Regions from separate parts of the Bradyrhizobium sp. F1.4.3 genome, predicted to be linked through region 1. Evidence: predicted binding sites of a transcription regulator. Region 1 holds the regulator's gene; each other region holds the start of a gene.

Region 1 (7,339 bases):
GGCGGCCGATGAGGCGCTTCACTGCGAAGAAGGTGCGCTCGGGATTGGTAACGGCCTGGCGCTTGGCGGGCTGGCCGACGAGGCGCTCACCGTCGTCCGTGACGGCGACGATCGAAGGCGTCGTGCGCATGCCTTCGGAATTCTCGATGACTTTGGCGTTCTTGCCGTCCATTACGGCGACGCACGAATTCGTGGTGCCGAGGTCGATCCCAATGACCTTTCCCATGGTCCTGATATCCTTGTTTTTGCGGCAGGTTGGCTGGGCCCAGAAGGCACCCGAACCGAAACCCCCTAAGATCAAACATTCGCGATATTGCGATGGTTGACGCTCATATAGGAGGGGGGGAGGGGCCCGCAAGGACCGAACGCAAGTTTCAGCCGTGAAAACATTGGGTTTTGGAAGAACATATCCGGGCTTCGCCGCCCTTGCAGGTGAGGAATTATTAACAGGTCTGGTCCTCTGACGGCCCCCGGCCACCGCCCTGTTGCAGCGAGGCCAAACCCGCTAAAAGGCGGACCGGCCGGACTGCCGCCCGAGGCTGCCTCACGCGACAAAGGGGCCCGATGACCGACCATCGAACGGCCTCAATGTGAACCAAGTAGAGTGCCCATGAAGCTCATTCGCCCCCTCGCCGCGCTCGCGCTCCTCGTCGCCACAGCATTTCCGGCCTGTGCGGCCGACGCCGTTTTCCCGCCCGGGCTGCGCCTCGGCATGGCGCCGTTGATCGGACTCGGCACGGCCAAGACTTTTCCGGGCTTCGAGAGCGAGGACGGCACCGTCAAGGTGCTGATCACCGAGCTGCCGCCGGCTGCCTATGGCGAGGTCGCGAGCGCCTTCAATTCCAATCCGGCCGGAGCCAACGGCGTCAAGCCGGACAAGATCGAGACCCCCGCGGGCCTTGCCTATTTCACCACTGAAAGCGGCAAGGCCGGCGATACCCCGGTAAAACGCTATTCGATGATCGTGCCGGGCGCCGGCTTCTCCGGCTATGTCGCCGTGCAGATCCCGGAGAATGCGACCAAGATCTACACCGACGAGGCGGTGCGGCAGATGTTTGCGAGCACCGTCATCCGCAAGCAGGTCGCGGCCGAAGAGCAGATCGCGCTGATGCCGTTCAAGATCACCGATCTTGCCAACTTCAAGGACATCCGCACGCTGGCGCCGGGCAGCAGCATCATCCTGGCCGACGGCGATGAGAGCACAGGCTATGAGTCGAAGCCGTTCATGATCCTCGGCCTGATCGGCGCGACCCCGCAGCAGGCCGACGACCGTGCCCGCTTCGCCCAGGAGGCGGCGCTCCAGATCCCCGGCGTGCGCGAGTCGCGCGTCACCATGTCCGAGCCGATCCGCATCAATGGCCAGCAGGGTTTCGAGACCCGGATCGACGGCGTCAGCGGCAAGGACAAGACCGCAGTGACGGTGGTGCAGTGGATCCGCTTCAGCACCGGCGGCGCCTCGCTGCGCATTATTGCCAGCGCTCCGCGCGACCAGTGGACAACCGCCTTCAACCGCTTCCGCGCCGTGCGCGACGGGATCCAGCCCAAGGGTTAGCAGCCCAGGCACTCACCAGATCCGGCTGCATTTTCGGGCTTCTGTTCGTACACGAACGGAACTAGGCTTTCCTCCCGTTGGATCATCCTGGAGGGAGGCGAACGATGCTGGATCGGCGACAAGTCTTGGCAGCTCTGGGGACGACGGCGCTCGCGAGCCTCGTACCAAGCGCACTCTTTGCGGCGGCCTCGATCAAGCCGGATGATGCATCCGTGCTGCTCGTGATCGACGTGCAAAACTGCTTTCTTCCGGGCGGCAGCCTCGCGGTGAAGGAAGGCGAGCAGGTGGTGCCCGTCATCAACAAGATGGCCAAGGCGTTCTCGAACGTGGTGATGACGCAGGACTGGCACACGCCGGGCCATGTCTCGTTCGCATCGGTGCATTCCGGCAAGAAGCCGTTCGAGACCATCGACCTGCCCTACGGCAAGCAGGTGCTGTGGCCCGACCATTGCGTACAGGGCACCGACGGCGCCTCGCTCTCGAAGGACCTCTCGATCCCGCAGGCCGAGCTCATCATCCGCAAGGGTTTTCACAAGGACGTCGACAGCTATTCGGCTTTCCTCGAAGCCGACGGCAAGACTTCCACCGGCCTCGCCGGCTATCTCAAGGCGCGCAAGATCAAGCGCGTCTTCGTCGCAGGGCTCGCGACGGACTTCTGCGTCGCCTGGACCGCGCTCGACGCGCGCAAGGCGGGTTTTGAGGTCTATGTCGTCGAGGACGCCTGCCGCGGCATCGACACGCAGGGCTCGCTGGCAAAAGCCTGGGCCGATATGGCCAAGGCGGGCGTGAAGCGGATCCAGTCTGCGGATATCGCGGTGAGCGCGTAAGCGCGGCTTACGCCGCCAAACCCTCATCCTGAGGAGCGCGCCCTTCGCGCGCGTCTCGAAGGATGAAGGCCGAGCTGCCAGAGCCGGGCCTGCATGGTTCTCGCGGCGATGCAAAGCATCGCTAGATGGCGCTTCGCGCCTCCTCACCATGAGGATCAGTTCGCCGCGCCGTTCGACTCGTTGCTGTTGGCCGCCGGCGCGGCCTTCGGGCCGCCCTTGGCGACGCCGACGAGCGCGGGACGCAGCACGCGCTCGCCGATGGTGTAGCCGGCTTGCATGACCTGCACCACGGTGCCCGACGGCACCGACGGATCGGGCACTTCGAACATCGCCTGCTGGAAGTTCGGATCGAATTTCTGGCCCTGCGGATCGAACTTCTTCACGCCGTGCTTTTCCAGCGCATTGAGCAGCGAACGCTCGGTGAGCTCGACGCCCTCGATCAGCGAGGTCAGGCCGGGATCGGCCGCGGCACGCGCCTCGGCCGGCACCGCATCGAGCGCGCGCTGGAGATTGTCGGCGATGTCGAGCACGTCACGGGCAAAGCCGGTAACGCCGTAGAGCTTGGAGTCAGCGACCTCCTTGGCGGTGCGCTTGCGCAGGTTCTCCATCTCGGCCAGCGTCCGCAGCATGCGGTCGCGCGCCTCGGCAGCTTCCTTCTGCAACAATTCGACCGAGCCGGGCTCGGGATCGTCGGGCATGATGTAGGGCTTCGACACCACGGGCTCGTCGGTCGCAGCGGCCGTGTCTTCGGGTTGCCGGTCTCGATCGGTCATCGGCTCTCTTTTCAAACTCGTCTCAGGGATTTTTCTCGCCCGGATATCGTGCTTCGGACGCCGAAAATCAAGCGCCCGTGATCGGCCGAAACGCCGGTCAGCCGCCCAGGAGGCGGCTGACGATGCGGGCAGCGTAGTCCACGGTCGGGATCACGCGGGCATAATTCAGCCGTGTCGGGCCGATGACGCCCAAAACGCCTACGATGTGGCCGGCCGCATCCCGATAGGGCGAGATGATGGTGGAGGAGCCGGACAAAGAGAACAGCTTGTTCTCGCTTCCGATGAAGATTCGCACGCCCTCCGCGGTCTCGGCCCGGCCGAGCAGGTCGATCACGCCGCGCTTGGTCTCGAGGTCGTCGAACAGGAGACGCACCCGTTCCAGATCCTCCAGCGCATGCAGGTCTTCGAGCAGATTGGCGTGGCCGCGAACGATGAGCTGGCGGTCCTCGCTCTCGCCGCCGGACCAGCTTGCGATGCCAGCCGAAATCACCTTCTGGGTCAGCTGATCGAGCTCGGCGCGGGCCTCTCCGAGCGCGGTTTCCAGCTCGAGCCGGGCCTCGGCCAGTGTGCGGCCGCGGATCCGGGCATTGAGGAAGTTGCCGGCTTCGGTGAGCGCGGAGGAGGGAACTCCGAGCGGCAGCGCCAGCACGCGGTTTTCGACCTGGCCATCCTCGCCGACCAGGATCACCAGCGCCTTCTCCGGTTCCAGGCGGACGAATTCGATGTGTTTCAGCCGCGCATTGGATTTCGGCGTCAGCACGACCGCGGCAGCCCGGGTCAGGCCCGACAGCCGTGTCAGAGCTTGGTCCAGTGCCGCCTCGACCGATTGCGCCTGACCGACGGAGGTGAGCTGGCTCTGGATCGACTGCCGCTCGGCCTCGTTGAGGTCGCCGACCTGCATCAACGCGTCGACGAAGAAGCGCAGCCCGAGTTCCGTCGGCAGCCGGCCAGCGGAGGTATGCGGGGCATAGATCAGGCCGAGCTGTTCCAGATCGGCCATGACATTGCGGACCGAAGCCGGCGACAGCGGCATGGCGATCAGCCGCGAAATGTTCCGTGAGCCGACCGGCTCGCCGGTGGCGAGATAGCTTTCGACAATTTGACGAAAGATGTCGCGGGAACGCTCGTTGAGCTGAGCGAGGCCTGCGCGCGGCGCGATCAGATGGATCGGATCGTGATGGGCCACGGACGTCAACTCCTTCAGATGCTCATAACTTGTCCATCCAGGAGCTCCCTGACAAGCGGGGTTTTGCGGTTGCCTGGGGGCTGAAAGGCCTTGCCGCTCACCCTCACCCCACCTACAAGCACCGCGAACAGCCTATTCCCGTGAGTTTTGGAGGATTTCCCATGCGGCCAAGCCGCCGTGCGCCCGACGAATTGCGCCCCGTGACGCTGGAGCGCGGCGTCGTCAAATATGCGGAAGGCTCCTGCCTGGTGAAATTCGGCGACACCCATGTGCTGGTCACCGCCACTCTGGAAGAGCGCCTGCCGCCGTGGCTGAAGGGCCAGGGCCGCGGCTGGGTCACCGCCGAATACGGCATGCTGCCGCGCGCCACGCTGGAACGCACCCGCCGCGAAGCCTCGGCCGGAAAGCAGAGCGGCCGTACCGTGGAAATCCAGCGCCTGATCGGCCGCTCGCTGCGCACCATCGTCGATCTCGAAGCGCTCGGCGAGCGCCAGATCACCGTCGATTGCGACGTGATCCAGGCCGACGGCGGCACCCGCACGGCCTCGATCACCGGCGCCTGGGTCGCGCTCGCCGATTGCATCAGCTGGATGAAGGCGCGCAACATGATCAAGGCCAACGTGATGCGCGACAACGTCGCGGCGATTTCCTGCGGCATCTATCAGGGCACACCGGTGCTGGATCTCGACTATGCCGAGGATTCGGAAGCCGACACCGACGCCAATTTCGTCATGACCGGCGATGGCCGCATCATCGAGGTGCAGGGCACCGCGGAACGCGAGCCGTTCACGGAAGCCGAGTTCCTGGCGCTGATGGCGCTGGCCCGCAAGGGCGTCGCGCGTCTCGTGGACTTGCAGAAACTGGCAGTGGCGTAGTCAATAAGCCCATGCACCGCCGAATCACCGGAAAGCTCGTCATTGCAACCCACAATCCCGGCAAGCTCGCCGAGATGAAGGAGTTGCTCGCGCCTTACGGCATCGAGGCGGTGTCGGCCGGCGAGCTCGGCCTGCCCGAGCCGGAAGAAACCGGCACCGATTTCCGCAGCAACGCCGCGATCAAGGCGGTCGCGGCGGCGCAGGCGACCAAGCTTCCCGCTTTCGCCGATGATTCCGGGATCGTGGTCGACGCGCTCGACGGCGCGCCCGGCATCTACAGCGCGCGCTGGGCCGGCCCGAACAAGGATTTTGCCGCGGCGATGGCGCAGATCGAACGCCTGTTGCAGGAGCGCGGCGCAACCACGCCCGACAAGCGCACGGCGCATTTCGTCTCCGCGCTCTGCGTCGCCTGGCCCGACGATCATCTCGAAGAGGTCGAAGCGCGCGTCGACGGCACGCTGATCTGGCCGCCGCGCGGCACAGCCGGCTTCGGCTACGATCCGATGTTTTTGCCGGACGGACACGACCGCACCTTCGGCGAGATGACCAGCATCGAGAAGCACGGCCTGCCGCCGCTCGGCCTTGGCCTGTCGCATCGCGCCCGCGCTTTCGTGAAACTGGCGGAGATCTGCCTTGAGCCGCGCTAACGAAGCTTTCGGCGTCTATGTGCATTGGCCGTTCTGCCTGTCGAAGTGCCCCTATTGCGACTTCAACAGCCATGTCCGCCATGCCGCGATCGACGAGGCGCGTTTTGCCTCGGCGTTCGCACGCGAGATCGAGACGACCGCACGGCGCGCGCCCGGCCGCGAGGTCACCTCGATCTTCCTCGGTGGCGGCACGCCGTCGCTGATGCAGCCCGCAACCGTCGGCGCGGTGCTCGATGCGATCGGCAAGCACTGGAAAGTCGCCAACGACGTCGAAGTCACGCTCGAGGCGAACCCGACCAGCGTCGAAGCCACGCGCTTCGCTGGCTATCGCGCCGCCGGCGTCAACCGCGTCTCGCTCGGCGTCCAGGCGCTTGACGACGCCTCGCTGAAGGCACTGGGCCGCATGCACAGCGCCCGCGAGGCGCTCGACGCAGTCGCGATCGCACGCCGTTCGTTCGACCGCTACTCGTTCGATCTGATCTATGCCCGCCCCGACCAGTCACCGGCGATGTGGGCGGACGAACTCCGCCACGCCATCGATGAAGCGGCCGAGCATCTGTCGCTCTATCAATTGACGATCGAAGAGGGCACGCCATTCTTCGGCCTGCACCAGGCCGGAAAGCTGAAGACGCCGGACGAGGCGATCGCGCGCGCGCTCTACGACGTGACGCAGGAGACCTGCGACAGACTGGGGCTGCCTGCCTACGAGATTTCAAATCACGCGCGCAGCGGCGCCGAGTGCCGGCACAATCTCGTCTACTGGCGCGGCGAGGAATATGCCGGCATCGGTCCCGGCGCGCACGGCCGCCTCGATATCGATGGCATCCGCCACGCCACCGCCACCGAGAAGCGCCCCGAAGCCTGGCTGATGCGGGTCGAGACCAACGGCCACGGCGTCGTCACCGACGATCTCCTCAACAGCGAGGAGCGCGCCGACGAATTTTTGCTGATGGGATTGCGCCTTGCAGAGGGCATCGATCCCGAGCGCTACACCGCGCTCTCCGGCCGCCCGCTCGACCCCAAACGCATCGCGCTGTTGCGCGAAGAGGGCGCGATCACAGTGGATGCGACGGGGCGGTTGCGCGTAACGAGCAGCGGATTTCCGGTGCTGGATGCGGTGGTCGCGGATCTGGCTGCGTAGGCTTTCTCCATCGTCGTCCCGGACAAGCGCAGCGAAGCGGAGCGCCGATCCGGGACGACAGCGCAGATGTTGCTACGCGCCAAAACTCTTCGGCGAGCCCGCGACCGCGACGCCGCCGCCGGTCGTCACCTTCATCACCGCAAGCCCACGCTCGTTCGTCCCATCCGCGCGGAAGCGGAACAGGCCGTCGATGCCGGCGAAGCCGGAGGGATTGGTGAGCACGTCGGAAGAGAAGCGCGTGGTGCCTTGCGTGCGCGCCAGGGCTGCGACGAGGGCGACCGCGTCATAGGCGAGCGTTGCGGTGCGCACCGGCTCGGCGCCGTATTTGGTGCGGTAAC
Region 2 (7,339 bases), on a different contig from region 1:
CAGCGGCAAGACCTATTGCGAGTGACGAGCCGGATCACATCACCACGACCTTGGTGCCGACATTGACGCGGCCATAGAGGTCGATGACGTCCTCGTTGCGCATGCGGATGCAGCCCGAAGAGACGTTGGTGCCGATGGTCCAGGGCTCGTTGGAGCCGTGGATGCGATAGAGCGTCGAGCCCAGGTACATCGCGCGCGCGCCGAGCGGGTTTTCCGGGCCGCCTTCCATGTGCCGTGGCAAATCGGGACGGCGCGCGATCATTTCCGCGGGCGGCGTCCAATCCGGCCATTCGCGCTTGGCCGTGATCGACTTGACACCGGACCAGGTGAAGCCGTCGCGTCCGACGCCGATGCCATAACGCATCGCCCGGCCGTTACCCTCGACGAGATAGAGAAACTTGTTCGAGGAATCGACCACGATCGTGCCGGCACTTTCCTTGCCGCTATAATCAACAAGTTGTTTCTCGAATTTCGGATCGAACGGACGCTGCCGCGGGTCGACCGCCTCCTGCTGGAGACCTGCGCCCTGCATCTGCGGCTCGCCCATCGGCGGCAGGCGGCGGGGATCGTTATAGGCCGGCTGCTGCTGATACATCGGCTGCTGCCGCGCATAGGCCGGGCCACGGCCGGGCCCATCGCCGAACAGGAACTCGATGAAACCGCCGCCCATGTTCGCATTCGAGGCGACCCGCACCGGTGCCGGTGGCACCTGCGGCTGGTAGAGCACCGCGGGCGGATCGTTCGGCACGGTATTGTCGAAGGCGCTCGCGCTGTTAGCGCCGGCAATGAAGGTGCAAGCGCTGCCAAGCAGCGCGACAGACATTTTCTTGAACATCGACGTACTCTGTACTGTTTCGTCTAGTTACATTCGCCGTCGAACGCGTCTGGCTGATCCGCGCCCTCGACGTGGTCAATAAAGAGCAAAAGCCGTTTCGTTTGGTAAACGGAAACGGCGTTTGGATTCACCACGTCGTCAAGCGAGGGGCAATTTGGCGATCAGCGTTTATTTTCGGTGAACAACGCAAACGCATGGTTAACCGCCGGTTTTCACCGCCGTCCCGCGCTGCCGCACAACAGTTCCTGCTGTGAACTTCGTGTTAAATCGCTTCTGCCTAAAAAGACGCGTGAGTGAGGTGGGGGGAGTTCCTGATGGCTATTCACCGCAAACGTTTTCGTGTCGAAGAGGCTATTGTCGGCGAGACGCCCAGCCCCGAAATGATTGAAGAGGCTGCGCCGATGCATAGCGAGATCATGGCGGAGCTGCGCGCGATCCGCGCACAGATGGCGAAGGGCATTGCGCCGGCGCCCTTGTCCGGCAGCGCAGCCATGGCGGCGATCGACGCTTCCACCGCCCAGGAGCTTTCCGACGCACGCACCATGCTCGAGACGTATCGGGCGCAGATCGAGCAGTGCGAGAAGCTGAAGGTCGAGCTCGACCTCATCCATGACGCCATCGACCGCACCAAGCGCGAGATCGCGACGCTGCACGGCAAGAGCTTTGACGGCGGCGAAATGGCCAAGGTCAATGGCGAGCTCGGCGCTGTGGTTGGCGGTACCGAGCAGGCGACCCAGCAGATTCTCGAAGCCGCCGAATCGATCGACCAGGCGGCCAGCGCGATGTCCAAGGTGCAGTCGGCCGACCAGCAGAAACGGCTCGCCGACGACATCCAGGAACGCGTCATCTCGATCTTCGAGGCCTGCAACTTCCAGGACCTGACCGGCCAGCGCATCAGCAAGGTCATGGGCACGATGAAATTCATCGAGCAGCACATCAACGCGATGATGGAGATCTGGGGCGGCGTCGACGCGATCAAGGCCCACGTGCCGGCGCAGGTCGACACCCGCGGCGAGGACGAAAAACTCCTCAACGGTCCGAAGCTCGCCGGCGACGTCGGCCACGCCTCGCAGGACGACATCGACGCCCTGTTCGACTGAGCGAACGGGCAGACGGAAAAGCAAACCGCCGGCGCAAGCCGGCGTTTTTGTTTTTGGGGGCCATCCCCTCCTTGTCATCGTCCGCGAAAGCGGACGATCCAGTATTCCAGAGACGGCAGTAATTGAGCCGAGAAGCCGCGGCGTGCTGGATACCCCGCTTTCGCGGGGCATGACGGAAGAGAGAAAATCACGCCCGCGGCGCGCAGCGGACGTAGACCATGTTGCCGTAACGGGTGGCGGCGTCCTTATCGACGAAGCGGGTGATCATGACGCGGCCGTCGAAGGAGACGACCTCGCGGTCCTGCTCGCCGGGCGTCGGACCAGCCGGGCCGATATAGTTCTTGCCGCCTGGCGCGCCCTTCAGCCGCAGCTCCTGCGGCGTCGCCTGGTCGGCGAGATGCATGACCACGCCGCCGGCGGTGCCGGCGCCGATCACGTAGGGATTCTTGCACTGAGCCCGTGCGGCGGCTTCGGTGCGGGCGCGGTCGGCCGGGTTCTGGAACGAGGCGAGACCCCAGCGGCCGACGATCTCGTCGGCGCGGATGCTCGCCGGCATTTCCGGCCCGGCACCGGGCTGGGCCTCGGGCGGCGGCGAGGATGACGAGAAAGACGGCAGGCTCATGCCACCGCCGCAGGCACCCAACAGCAGCGCCAGGCAAGAGACGGCCGCCAGATTGGCGACCGTGCGCGTGTGAGCTGAACTGATCATGGCATTCCCCCGAACAAGACCATGGCCGCATCCCTGCCGCAGCCAAGCGCAAAACCGCTGCCGGAGCAATGACGTCCTAATATACGCCGGTACCCCGAACGAGTTTCCAATGCCACCATCCTATATCCGCCTCACCAATCGCTTAACCACCTTTGCTTGACAGGATCGCGGCCAAGCCATATTCCCGGCGCACTATTAGCACTCGGAAAGACCGATTGCTAAGCGCGCCGTTCGATCCTCAGGACGAGGATGGACGGGAGCGCCGCCCTCACCTACTTCCGCTGCTTTCGGAAAACCGAGCCTCCAAAGGGAAACGTCATGGCTAAGTCCAAATTTCGTCCGCTGCATGACCGTGTCGTGGTCAAACGTATCGATGCCGAGGCAAAGACCAAGGGCGGCATCATCATTCCCGACACCGCCAAGGAAAAGCCGTCCCAGGGCGAAGTCGTCGCCGTCGGCCCCGGCGGCCGCGACGAGGCAGGCAAGCTGATCCCGATCGACCTCAAGGTCGGCGACCGCGTGCTGTTCGGCAAATGGTCGGGCACCGAAGTCAAGATCGACAACGACGAGCTCCTGATCATGAAGGAGTCGGACATCATGGGCGTGATGGCCTAAGGCCAGACGCCTGAACGGCCGCTGAATGCCATGCCCGGATCATCAGATCCGGGCATCCATCATTCCGCCGGGTTCGACCCACGGATCCCGGACTTGATGCGACGATCAAACCAAACAAGACACATCACGAAACACGAGGGATTGCTGAACATGGCTGCCAAGGACGTCAAGTTTTCCGGAGACGCGCGCGAACGCATGCTGCGCGGCGTCGACATTCTCGCCAACGCGGTCAAGGTGACGCTCGGCCCGAAGGGCCGTAACGTCCTCATCGAGAAGTCGTTCGGCGCGCCCCGCATCACCAAGGACGGCGTCACCGTCGCCAAGGAGATCGAGCTCGAGGACAAGTTCGAGAACATGGGCGCCCAGATGGTGCGTGAGGTCGCCTCCAAGACCAACGACCTCGCCGGCGACGGCACCACCACCGCGACCGTGCTGGCCCAGGCCATCGTGCGCGAAGGCGCCAAGGCGGTTGCGGCCGGCATGAATCCGATGGACCTCAAGCGCGGCATCGACATCGCCGTTGCAGCAGTCGTCAAGGACATCGAGAAGCGCGCCAAGCCGGTCGCGTCCTCCTCCGAGGTCGCCCAGGTCGGCACCATCTCGGCCAACGGCGACACCGCCATCGGCAAGATGATCGCGCAGGCGATGCAGAAGGTTGGCAACGAGGGCGTCATCACCGTCGAGGAGAACAAGTCGCTCGACACCGAGGTCGACATCGTCGAGGGCATGAAGTTCGACCGCGGCTATCTGTCGCCCTACTTCGTCACCAACGCCGAGAAGATGACCGCCGAGCTCGAGGACGCCTACGTCCTCCTGCACGAGAAGAAGCTCTCCGGCCTTCAGGCCATGCTGCCGGTGCTGGAAGCCGTGGTGCAGTCGGGCAAGCCGCTCGTCATCATCGCCGAGGACGTCGAGGGCGAGGCGCTGGCCACCCTGGTCGTCAACCGTCTCCGTGGCGGCCTCAAGGTCGCCGCCGTCAAGGCGCCGGGCTTCGGTGATCGCCGCAAGGCCATGCTGGAGGACCTCGCGATCCTCACCGGCGGCCAGCTGATCTCGGAAGAGCTCGGCATCAAGCTCGAGAACGTCACGGTGAAGATGCTGGGACGCGCGGGCAAGGTGGTGATCGACAAGGAGAACACCACGATCGTCAAGGGCGCCGGCAAGAAGCCCGACATCGAGGCCCGCGTCGGCCAGATCAAGGCGCAGATCGAGGAGACCACCTCGGACTACGACCGCGAGAAGCTCCAGGAGCGCCTCGCCAAGCTCGCCGGCGGCGTCGCGGTGATCCGCGTCGGCGGCGCGACCGAGATCGAGGTCAAGGAGAAGAAGGACCGCGTCGAGGACGCGCTCAACGCCACCCGCGCCGCGGTGCAGGAAGGCATCGTCCCCGGCGGCGGCGTTGCGCTGCTCCGCGCCAAGAGGGCGGTCGGCCGTCTCACCAACGCCAATGCCGACGTCCAGGCCGGCATCAACATCGTGCTGAAGGCGCTGGAAGCCCCGGTGCGCCAGATCTCCGAGAACGCGGGCCTCGAAGGCTCCATCGTCGTCGGCAAGATCCTGGAGAACAAGTCCGAGACCTTCGGCTTCGACGCCCAGAACGAGAACTATGTCGACATGGTCGAGAAGGGCATCATCGATCCGGCCAAGGTGGTCCGTACCGCGCTCCAGGACGCCTCCTCGATCGCCGGCCTGCTGGTGACCACCGAGGCCATGGTCGCCGAAACACCGAAGAAGGAAGCCCCGCCTGCAATGCCGGCCGGCGGCGGCATGGGCGGCTTCTAAGCCGTCCGTTCCATTGCAATGTTGCGAAGGCCGCCTCCGGGCGGCCTTCTTTTTTGCCGACCATGGTTTGTGCTTTCCAATTCAACCGGTGGTCAAAACCAACTACGGTGGCGGCCGATTCTGTTTTCTCGAGGATTTCGTCGATGCGCGCGCTTCTGGTTTGCCCGACAATTCTTTTGGCGGCTCTGCTTGCCGTCTCGCCCGAAGTCGCATCCGCCCAGATGAAGCTGTCGCCGAAAGCCACGGCCCCCGGCGGCGTGGAGACGCGCTATTTCACCTCGATCGACGGGCTGATGGACGGCAATGCCGACGTGATCCTCAAGGAGACGCGGAGCGGCAAGATTGTGACGGCGGCCGTGCTCGACGTCTGCTACCCTGTTTCAAAGAATTCCGACCGCAAGGATCGCTTCGTCGTCAACCTCCAGGTCTCGGGGCAGACGCTGACCGGTACGACGCAGAGCCTCGGCGAGAAGGCGCCGGTCACCGTCAAGCTCGCGCGCAAGCCGACCGGAGACACCTTCGAATTCCGCGGCCAGATCGGCATCGGCCAGGCCGTGACCGAGGTGACCTCGCCCGACAATGCCGATCTCAGCGAGAAGGAATTTCTGGACAACCAGACCACCGACGACGGCATCACGCCGCAGCCCAAGGATTTTACCGACGTCTCGCCGGAGGCGATCGCGGTGAAGGTCAAGCTGGATACTGCGACCGACTTCCTGAAGAGCCTCAAAGGCCAGGACATCGAGGTGACGCTGGCGAGCCTTAACGTCGGCTGCGACGCGCTGCGTGCTGGCGAGCAGACCATCAACATGTCGGTCGATCCGGAGCGCGCAGCTGCGCTGCTCGCGAAGTTCAAGGCGATGCCGGGCGTCACCGCAGCGGGCTGGACCGCAGGGATAACCGAGATGGACCGCACCATCCGCATCCCCGCCGCCGACTGGCGCGACGGCGACAAGATCAACCGCGACAAGCTCGCTACCGCAGTTGCGGGCGTGCTGGGCAAAACGCTCGCGGCAAAGCCGGTGTCCCAGAGCTTCAGCCCAGCCACCGGCAAGCTCAAGCTCGTCTTGAAACGTCCGAACCAGGATTTCCCGGCGCTCGAACTCACCGACACGATCGAGGTCGCGGGCCTCGTCTCATCAGACAAGCCGGGGGCGACCGACCGGCTGATGCTGTGGATCGGCAGCCCCTCAACCACCACGGCCGACGAGAGCATCGGCGCGAAGCTCAGCGTGTCGGACGACGCGGCTGCCGACGAGGAAAGCGACCAGCCCGACGACAACGGCGCGGTCGAGGCGCTCGCCAGGGAGCTGAAGGGCCAGCGCTGGGACGCCGACAAATCGGTGTGGAAATAGGCTGAGTTCTCGTGCCCCGGACGCAGCGCAGCACGTCAGTGATGCGCTGCCGAGCCGGGGCCCAGAGCCACACGCCGAAGTCGGGGTAGAAGCTGGGTCCCGGCTCCGCGTCGCAGCGCTTGGCGCTGCGCCTTGTCCGGGACACGAGAGAGCTAATTCCCGTTGGCGCGAAAACGCAGCGGCTTCGGGCCGACCAGCGTGAGTACGTCGCCCTGGCGCTTCCAGGTCTCGACGCTGCTGAGCGCCGCGACGAGGTCGTCGTCGGCCTGGGCCCTGGCCGGCGGACAGGAGCGGTCCTGGATCTGGCCAGGGACGAAGATCACGGTGTTGCCGGCGACGGAAAACTGGCCCTTGCCGCCCTTGCACCAGAGCTCCAGCACGACCTCGCCATCGTCGCCGATCTCGATGTTCGGAATCCGCTTCGAGCCGGGCTGCGGCACTGCCTCCAATGTCATCTCGGTGCCGAAGGGGAAGCCCTCTTCCGCGCGTGCGAGCGCAGACATCGCAAGCACCGCGGCCGCCGCACATACCATCCACCTGAACGAAACCATGAGACCTCTCGACCGACCCGATTTGCCCGGTCTTCTATAAGACGGCGAAGCCTTTGAGAAGGATCGTCGATTCAAGACACAAAAATCCCCGCGGGACGAGACCCGCGGGGATTTCGTTGCAACTCGGTGTTCCAGTTATTTCAGGACCATCGCCGTGAACGGCCAGACATAGGCCTGCAACGTCACGAACACGCCAACGAGGGAGGCCAGCACGATCGAGTGCCAGAACACGAAACGCAGGATCGTGCCTTCGTGGCCGTACCAATTGGTCGCGGTGGAAGCGACCACGATCGATTGCGCGTCGATCATCTTGCCCATCACGCCGCCAGACGAGTTGGCGGCCGCCATCAGGATCGGCGACAGGCCGAGCTGCTGGGAAGTGATCTTCTGGA
Region 3 (7,339 bases), on a different contig from region 1:
GCTCAGCCATTCCTGGAGCCGGTAGCGGTCGGCATGTCCGGGCGGCGGCGCGAGGCCGGCCTCCGGCTTCAGGTCGGCGATATATTGCAGCACCGCCGCACTTTCGGTCAGCCGCTCGCCGTTCTCCATGATCAGGACCGGCACCGCGCCTTTCGGCGAGATGGTGCGAAAATCGGCATCGTCCTCGATGCGCTTCTTGGTCAAGAGATGGACGAGGTGGTAGCGCGCATCGAGGCCAGCTTCCATCAGCGCGATGCGGCTGGCGAGCGAGCAGGCCATCGGCGAAAAATAGAGTTGCAGCATGTGGCTTCTCTCCCGGATCAGGTCAACGCATCGCTGCGCGCGATGACCGCGAAACGATCCGACAATTCGGCCAGCGCGACCTCGTGAATGGTTCGTGCTGCAATCGCCCCGCCGCGGCCGTCGGGCAGATCGCGCGTGGCGCAGGCATCGGCCGCGATGGTGGTCCGCAGGCCAAGGTCGAGCGCGGCGCGCGCGGTCGAGCTCACGCACATATGGGTCATGAAGCCCGCCAGCACGATGTTGGTGCGCCCGGTCGCAGCTAACCGTGCCTGCAGGTCGGTGCCGGCAAAGGCGTTCGGCAGCGCCTTCTCGATCACGGTTTCGGTCGCGCGCGGCGCCAGGCTGTCCACGATCGCGCCGCGCTCGGCCTCGCGGTCGAACAGGCTGCCGGCGCGGCCCTTGTGCGCGATGTGGAAGATCGCAGCGCCGTTCAGCCGCGCGCGTGCAAGCAGGCGCGCGGCGTTCGCGATCGCGGCCTCCGCATCCGGCAACGCAAGCGGACCTGCGCAATATTCGTTCTGGATGTCGATCAGCACGAGACAGGTGTCAGCGAGCTTCGGTGGATTGAGGTCGGCGCCGGCGAGTTCGAGCAGGGTTTTGGGGGCGGTCATGCCGGTCAGGCCTTTCGAGACGATCGGATGGCGCCAGACTAGCGCGATGGCGGCCTGCCGTTGTGCAGGAATATTGCAGCATATGGCTGCGAATTTGCAGGATGGGACTGTGCCTGCTAGGCTCGGCCCACGATGAACTGGGACGATCTGCGCATCATCGCCGCGGTGAGGGACGAGGGCACCTATGCCGGCGCCAGTGCGCGGCTGCGCATCGACGAGACCACCGTCGGCCGGCGTCTCGCGCGCATTCAGCGCGATCTCGGCGTGCCGCTGTTCGACGCGGTGGATGGTCTGCGCCGGCCGACGCGCCATTGCGAGGCGGTGCTCGAACATGTCGGCGTAATGGCCGCGCATGTTGCTGCGATCGGTCGCCTGGGCGAGAGCGAGCCCGGGCCGGTCGGCCGCCTCCGCATCGCCTCGACCAATGCGGTGGCCGAAGAGCTGCTGGCGCCGCATGCGCAGAATTTCCTGCGCGACAATCCGGGGCTGACCCTGGAATTCCTGACCTCCAGCGGCAACGTCAAGTTCTCGCGCTGGCAGGCCGATCTCGCCATTCGACTGCGCAAGCCGGAGAAGGGCGACTTCACGATCTCGAAACTCGCCGATCTGCGGCTGTATTTCTTCGAGCCCGTCGACAGCCCGGATGGCGAGCCGATCGCTTGCGTCTTTCCGGATGAGCTCGACGCCATTCCCGAAGCGCAGTTCCTGCGCAGCAGGCGCGTGAAGAACGCGCGCTGCGTCACCGACAATGTCCGTATTGTCAGGACCATGATCCAGTCGCATCAGGCCGTCGGCGTGCTGCCCGAGCTTAGCTGCGGAGCGTTGCTCTCCGACCGGAGCCTGCGCGCGACGCTTCTAACCAGGCGCCGCGACGTCTGGCTGCTGGTGCAGAACCATCTCAAGCGCGACCCGGCGACGCGCCTCGCGATCGAATGGATCCGCCACTGCTTCAGGGATCTGTCACACGGCTGATCGCTTGTGGCGGTCACGCGGTTCGGCGCTGTTGAACGCAGTCCGCAAGCCGCGCGATCAAATCCATGAAGCAGGGATTGCGCACGACCGCAGGTTGCGTAATCTTGTGATCGCTACGATCTTGGGCAGGGCAGGCGCATGACCACTCTTCAGGACACCATCCGGCCGAAGGCCAAATCCAGGGAATGGAAGGCGATCGTCGTCCTGATCCTGCTGATCCCGGTGCTGTGGTCACCACCCTTCCTGTTTCGCTTTTTCCTGTATCAGCCGTTCAATATCCCCTCCGGGTCGATGCAGCCGACGCTGATGGTCGGCGACTACGTCCTCGCCGCGAAATATGCCTATGGCTACGACCGCTATTCGTTTCCCTACGCGCCGTCATGGATCTCGGGCCGCATCTTCGCCGCGGAGCCCGACTACGGCGATATCGCCGTGTTTCGCTCGCCGAAGGACACCTCCGTCGATTACGTCAAGCGCGTGGTCGGGCTGCCCGGCGACCGCATCCAGATGCGGGAGGGGCAGCTCGTCCTCAACGACAAGCCGGTGACTCGCGTAGCGCTCCGGGATTTCGCCGGCGGCTCCGCCTGCGGGTTGGAGGCCGGTGCGAAGGTCAAGCGCTGGCGCGAGACGCTGCCGAACGGCGCGAGCTATTTGACCTACGATTGCATCGACAACGGCTATTACGACAACACCAATGTCTACACGGTGCCGCCGGGCCATTTCTTCGTGCTCGGCGACAACCGCGACAACTCGACCGACAGCCGCGCGATGAGTGCGATGGGGTTTGTGCCGATGGACAATCTCGTCGGCCGCGCGACACGCATCTTCTGGTCGCTCAACGCCAACGGCGAGCCGCGCTTTGAGCGACTGGGGAAGGTGTGGTGAGGCGCTCCCGTCATTCCGGGGCGCGCCTCTTGGCGCGAGCCCCGGAATGACGAGCGGAGAGAGACGTCCCAAAAACAAAAACCCCGGCATCGCTGCCGGGGTTTCGCATTCTGTGGTGTGCCTGAACGGCTGGACTTAGAAGTCCATGCCGCCCATGCCGCCGCCCGGAGGCATCGCGGGGCCAGCGCCGCCCTTCTTGGGCAGCTCGGCGACCATGGCTTCCGTGGTGATCAGCAGCGCCGCAACCGAGGCTGCGTTCTGGATCGCGGTGCGCACCACCTTGGTCGGGTCGATGATGCCCTTGGTGACCAGGTTGACGTACTCGCCGGTCTGGGAGTCGAAGCCGTAGGCGTACGTCTTGTTCTCCAGGATCTTGCCGACGATCACCGAGCCGTCTTCACCGGCGTTGATCGCGATCTGGCGAGCGGGAGCCGAGAGCGCCTTGCGCACGATCTCGACGCCGGTCTTCTGGTCGTCGTTCTTGGTGCGCAGGCCCTTGAGCTGCTCGGAAGCACGGAGCAGGGCGACGCCGCCGCCCGGGACGATGCCTTCCTCGACCGCCGCGCGGGTCGCATGCATCGCGTCATCAACGCGATCCTTGCGCTCCTTCACCTCGACCTCGGTCGCGCCGCCGACGCGGATCACCGCGACGCCGCCCGCGAGCTTGGCAAGACGCTCCTGGAGCTTCTCACGGTCGTAGTCCGAGGTGGTTTCCTCGATCTGCGCCTTGATCTGGGCCACGCGCGCCTCGATGTCGGCCTTCTTGCCGGCGCCGTTGACGATCGTGGTGTTCTCCTTGTCGATCATCACCTTCTTGGCGCGACCGAGCATGTTGAGCGTGACGTTCTCGAGCTTGATGCCGAGATCTTCCGAGATCGCCTGGCCGCCGGTCAGGATCGCGATGTCCTGCAGCATGGCCTTGCGGCGATCGCCGAAGCCCGGAGCCTTGACGGCCGCGACCTTCAGGCCGCCACGGAGGCGGTTCACGACGAGGGTGGCAAGGGCTTCGCCCTCGACGTCCTCGGCGACGATGACCAGCGGCTTGCCGGTCTGCACCACGGCCTCGAGCAGCGGCAGCAGCTCGTTCAGCGAGGAGAGCTTCTTCTCGTTGATGAGGATGTAGGCGTCGTCCATCTCAACGCGCATCTTGTCGGCGTTGGTGACGAAGTAGGGCGAGATGTAGCCGCGGTCGAACTGCATGCCCTCGACGACGTCGAGCTCGGTCTCGAGCGACTTGGCTTCCTCGACGGTGATGACACCCTCGTTGCCGACCTTCTTCATGGCGTCGGAGAGGAACTTGCCGATTTCGGCATCGCCGTTGGCCGAGATGGTGCCGACCTGGGCGATCTCGTCGTTCGAGGTGACCTTCTTGGAGTTCTTGACGAGGTCGGCGACCACGGCTTCCACGGCCAGGTCGATACCACGCTTCAGGTCCATCGGGTTCATGCCGGCGGCAACCGACTTGGCGCCTTCACGAACGATCGCAGCCGCGAGCACGGTCGCAGTGGTGGTGCCGTCGCCGGCCGCGTCGGCGGACTTGGAAGCGACTTCGCGCACCATCTGCGCGCCCATGTTCTCGAACTTGTCGTCGAGCTCGATCTCCTTGGCGACGGTGACGCCGTCCTTGGTGATGCGGGGGGCGCCGAACGACTTGTCGAGGACGACGTTGCGACCCTTGGGGCCGAGCGTGACCTTCACCGCGTTGGCGAGAATGTCGACGCCGCGCAGCATCTTGTCGCGCGCATCTACGCCGAATTTGACTTCTTTAGCTGACATCTGGATTTTTCCTTAGGTGTTTAGCTGGTGGGGAGAAGGGGGCTCTTAGGCCGCCTTCTTCTTGGAAGCGGGGACGTCGAGGACGCCCATGACGTCGCTTTCCTTCATGATCAGCAGGTCTTCATTGTCGATCTTGACCTCGGTGCCGGACCACTTGCCGAACAGCACGCGGTCGCCGACCTTCAGGTCAATCGGGATCAGCTTGCCGGCTTCGTCGCGGCCACCGGGGCCGACAGCGACGATTTCGCCCTGGGAGGGCTTTTCCTTGACGGTGTCGGGAATGATGATGCCGCCAGCGGTCTTCTCTTCTGCGTCGATGCGCTTGACCACGACGCGGTCGTGAAGCGGACGGAATTTCATGCAGTCCTCCTAAGCTTTTGCTCGGATTGATGTTTTGAGGGTGTTAGCAATCGATGCCCGCGAGTGCCAATGCGGGCACAGCTGAGATAGGCCAGGATTTTTGCGGGAGCAAGGGCTTCTAGCAGAAAAATCGGCACTCAGAAGGCCTGTCTGCCAGAATTCTTTACCATCGTTAACCGGTTGGCGGGCCCGTATTAGCACGGTGCCGCCTCTGCTGCTAACGCATTGAATTTCAACAACTTGTTAAACTTTTGGGCTTGAGATGGATTGTCAGTTTGCGTCACATTTCTCTCATGTGAGCGCATCTCCACCGGGTGGCTCGTAGAGGCGTACCGGAAAGCCACCCCTTGAATATGCGCTCCTGCAAAGGAGGTTGGCATGGTCTCGCGGGTTGGGGTTGTTTCCGACGACTTCCGGAAACAGGTGCTCGGTTACGGGCTGACGACGGCGCAAATTCTCTATCGGATGCCGGATCATCGCTCGCTGCTTCAGACCTACGTCTGGCAGGACTACGACATGTTTCCGAAATTCCCGGCGCTGACGGATTTCCTGGCGTTCTGGCAGCAGAAGCTCGACGGTCCCCTGTTCTCGGTGACAGTGGCGCATTCGAAGCTGATCAAGCCGGCCGAGCTGCGCGCCGTGGATGGCGTGTTCCGGCTGCATTGAGACCAGCCGCGGACTCGTAGGGTGGGCAAAGGCGCGCTCTTGCGCGCCGTGCCCACCATCGCTCACGATCTCATTTGGCAATGGTGGGCACGCTTCGCTTTGCGCACCCTCCGATTTCGCATTCTGTGCTAGCCTCCGCCCATAACAACAAGGGAGGCCCCCATGGCCAAGAAGGTGAAATCGCGCAGCGCAACGCAAGCCGCCGTGAAGAAGCGAAGCGGAGCCAAGGCGGCTACGCGATCATCCGCGCGCAAGGCGGTGAAGTCGAAAGCACGCGCGACACCGGCAAAATCATCCGTCAAGAAACCCGCACGACCGAAGCAGCGCATCGCGATCAGCCATCATCGCGAGGAAGACTTCAAGGCCGACGGCTTGCGCGCCTACGCCAAATACCGCGATCTCGGCATTGCCGCCGCAAGCCACGGCCTCGCGCAAGCGCACGTGATCCGGCTGCAAGGCCCCTGCAATCCGGACGAGGTGTCAAAGCTGCATTTCCACGACGTTGAATTCCAGATGGTCTATGTGCTCAAGGGCTGGGTGAAGACCTACATGGACGGAGAGGGCGAGACCTTGATGAAGGAAGGCAGTGCCTGGACCCAGCCGCCGAAGATCAAGCACATGATCCTGGACTATTCGGACGACGTCGAACTGCTGGAGGTGATCTTGCCGGCGGAGTTCAAGACGGTGGAGTTGAAGGCGTAGGCCTCCGACGGAGGCACGGTCTCACTCGTCATGCGCAGGCTTGTCCCGGGCATCCACCTCTTGGCCCCAGGGAAGAACGTGGATGGCCGGACAAGCCCGGCCAGAGCGCACTAGCTAGGGCGCGGACTCATAAAAGTGAGATGTCCAAAGTGAGATGTCCGCTTCTAGGTGTGAAGCAGGCTCGAGCAGCCACTCCGGCCATTTCGCCGTTTGACCCGGACCGGACATTCCTCTGCCGGACCTCATAAATTTTCCCTCTACCGTCAAATCGTCCCGACCTTGTCCAACCTGTACGTTTGATCTGAGTCAAGGTTCGCTCGCTCAAGGCGACCATCTTTGTGAGATTGCGAGACCTTATCTTTTCCAAGGCACAGCTCTCAACGGGAGTTCTCCGCCATGAAAATGGGTCGCAGCATGCTTGCGGGAATCGCCAGGGGTTGTGCAGATGAATCAAAACCACTTTACTCTTAGCTTTCCACTGAAATTCTCGACAGACGCAAAGCTGCTGGCAGATGAGCTTCCTGCCCTGATGCCGGAGCTGTTCCGAGCCAATGATTTGATTGGCACGGTTCATTACTCGCGCTTCACGGTGCTAAGTGAAAAGACGTATTTCATCGCGGTACAGCTGATCTTGCCGCGCTGTCCCGCGGAAGTCGCCAGCCGAAAGGCACGAGCGATCTGCGCGGTGTCCTGATGGCACCGTCGAGATGAAGACGCGCCAAACGAGAGTGCCACGCGAGTAACAACAACGTTCAGAGTTTTTTGAGGCCTGTATAGACGCCGCCGTAGCTTTGGACCGGAAGAGCTAATGAGCTGGAGTGACGCGCATGATGTCGACAAAATTGCCCGTCTGGCTTCGTTTTTTTCTGCTTATCGGCGTCGTCGTCTTTGCGGCAGGCGCAGGTCTCATTGGTTATCGGTACTACACTCGCCCGGTAACGCTGACCGTGGCGGTCGGCTCGGTCGACGGCGAGGCCGCCAAGGCAATGTCCGCAATAGCAGACGAGCTCGTTTCGACGAATGCGCCGGTGCGGCTCAAGGTCGTGGACAGCGGCACTGCGCTT

What was found. Region 1 encodes HrcA, which represses chaperone genes, less so after heat shock. Its sites were predicted from a motif close to GTTAGCACTCNCNNNNNGNGAGTGCTAAC; they were not measured.
Region 2: a site for HrcA is predicted at 2,839-2,867, ahead of ABIB73_RS30275 (co-chaperone GroES). Genes of this name have one in related genera too.
Region 3: a site for HrcA is predicted at 4,950-4,978, ahead of ABIB73_RS17380 (co-chaperone GroES). Genes of this name have one in related genera too.

The regions. Positions count from the first base shown of each region.
Region 1 is NZ_JBEPRN010000003.1:334,634-341,972, forward strand. Features, by position in the region: gene dnaK (molecular chaperone DnaK) at 1-226, opposite strand, end outside; gene ABIB73_RS13605 (hypothetical protein) at 611-1,552, shown strand; gene pncA (bifunctional nicotinamidase/pyrazinamidase) at 1,657-2,379, shown strand; gene grpE (nucleotide exchange factor GrpE) at 2,535-3,152, opposite strand; gene hrcA (heat-inducible transcriptional repressor HrcA) at 3,250-4,338, opposite strand; gene rph (ribonuclease PH) at 4,500-5,213, shown strand; gene rdgB (RdgB/HAM1 family non-canonical purine NTP pyrophosphatase) at 5,225-5,860, shown strand; gene hemW (radical SAM family heme chaperone HemW) at 5,847-7,001, shown strand; gene ABIB73_RS13640 (penicillin-binding protein activator) at 7,074-7,339, opposite strand, start outside.
Region 2 is NZ_JBEPRN010000016.1:107,979-115,317, reverse strand. Features, by position in the region: gene ABIB73_RS30295 (caspase family protein) at 1-25, shown strand, start outside; gene ABIB73_RS30290 (L,D-transpeptidase) at 35-835, opposite strand; gene ABIB73_RS30285 (protein phosphatase CheZ) at 1,150-1,935, shown strand; gene ABIB73_RS30280 (hypothetical protein) at 2,123-2,644, opposite strand; gene ABIB73_RS30275 (co-chaperone GroES) at 2,963-3,259, shown strand; gene groL (chaperonin GroEL) at 3,410-5,041, shown strand; gene ABIB73_RS30265 (hypothetical protein) at 5,185-6,396, shown strand; gene ABIB73_RS30260 (META domain-containing protein) at 6,549-6,947, opposite strand; gene ABIB73_RS30255 (L-lactate permease) at 7,083-7,339, opposite strand, start outside.
Region 3 is NZ_JBEPRN010000005.1:185,105-192,443, forward strand. Features, by position in the region: gene ABIB73_RS17355 (glutathione S-transferase N-terminal domain-containing protein) at 1-303, opposite strand, end outside; gene ABIB73_RS17360 (cysteine hydrolase family protein) at 321-914, opposite strand; gene ABIB73_RS17365 (LysR family transcriptional regulator) at 1,047-1,886, shown strand; gene lepB (signal peptidase I) at 2,025-2,771, shown strand; gene groL (chaperonin GroEL) at 2,907-4,547, opposite strand; gene ABIB73_RS17380 (co-chaperone GroES) at 4,593-4,907, opposite strand; gene ABIB73_RS17385 (usg protein) at 5,286-5,573, shown strand; gene ABIB73_RS17390 (cupin domain-containing protein) at 5,736-6,275, shown strand; gene ABIB73_RS17395 (hypothetical protein) at 6,721-6,969, shown strand; gene ABIB73_RS17400 (TAXI family TRAP transporter solute-binding subunit) at 7,103-7,339, shown strand, end outside.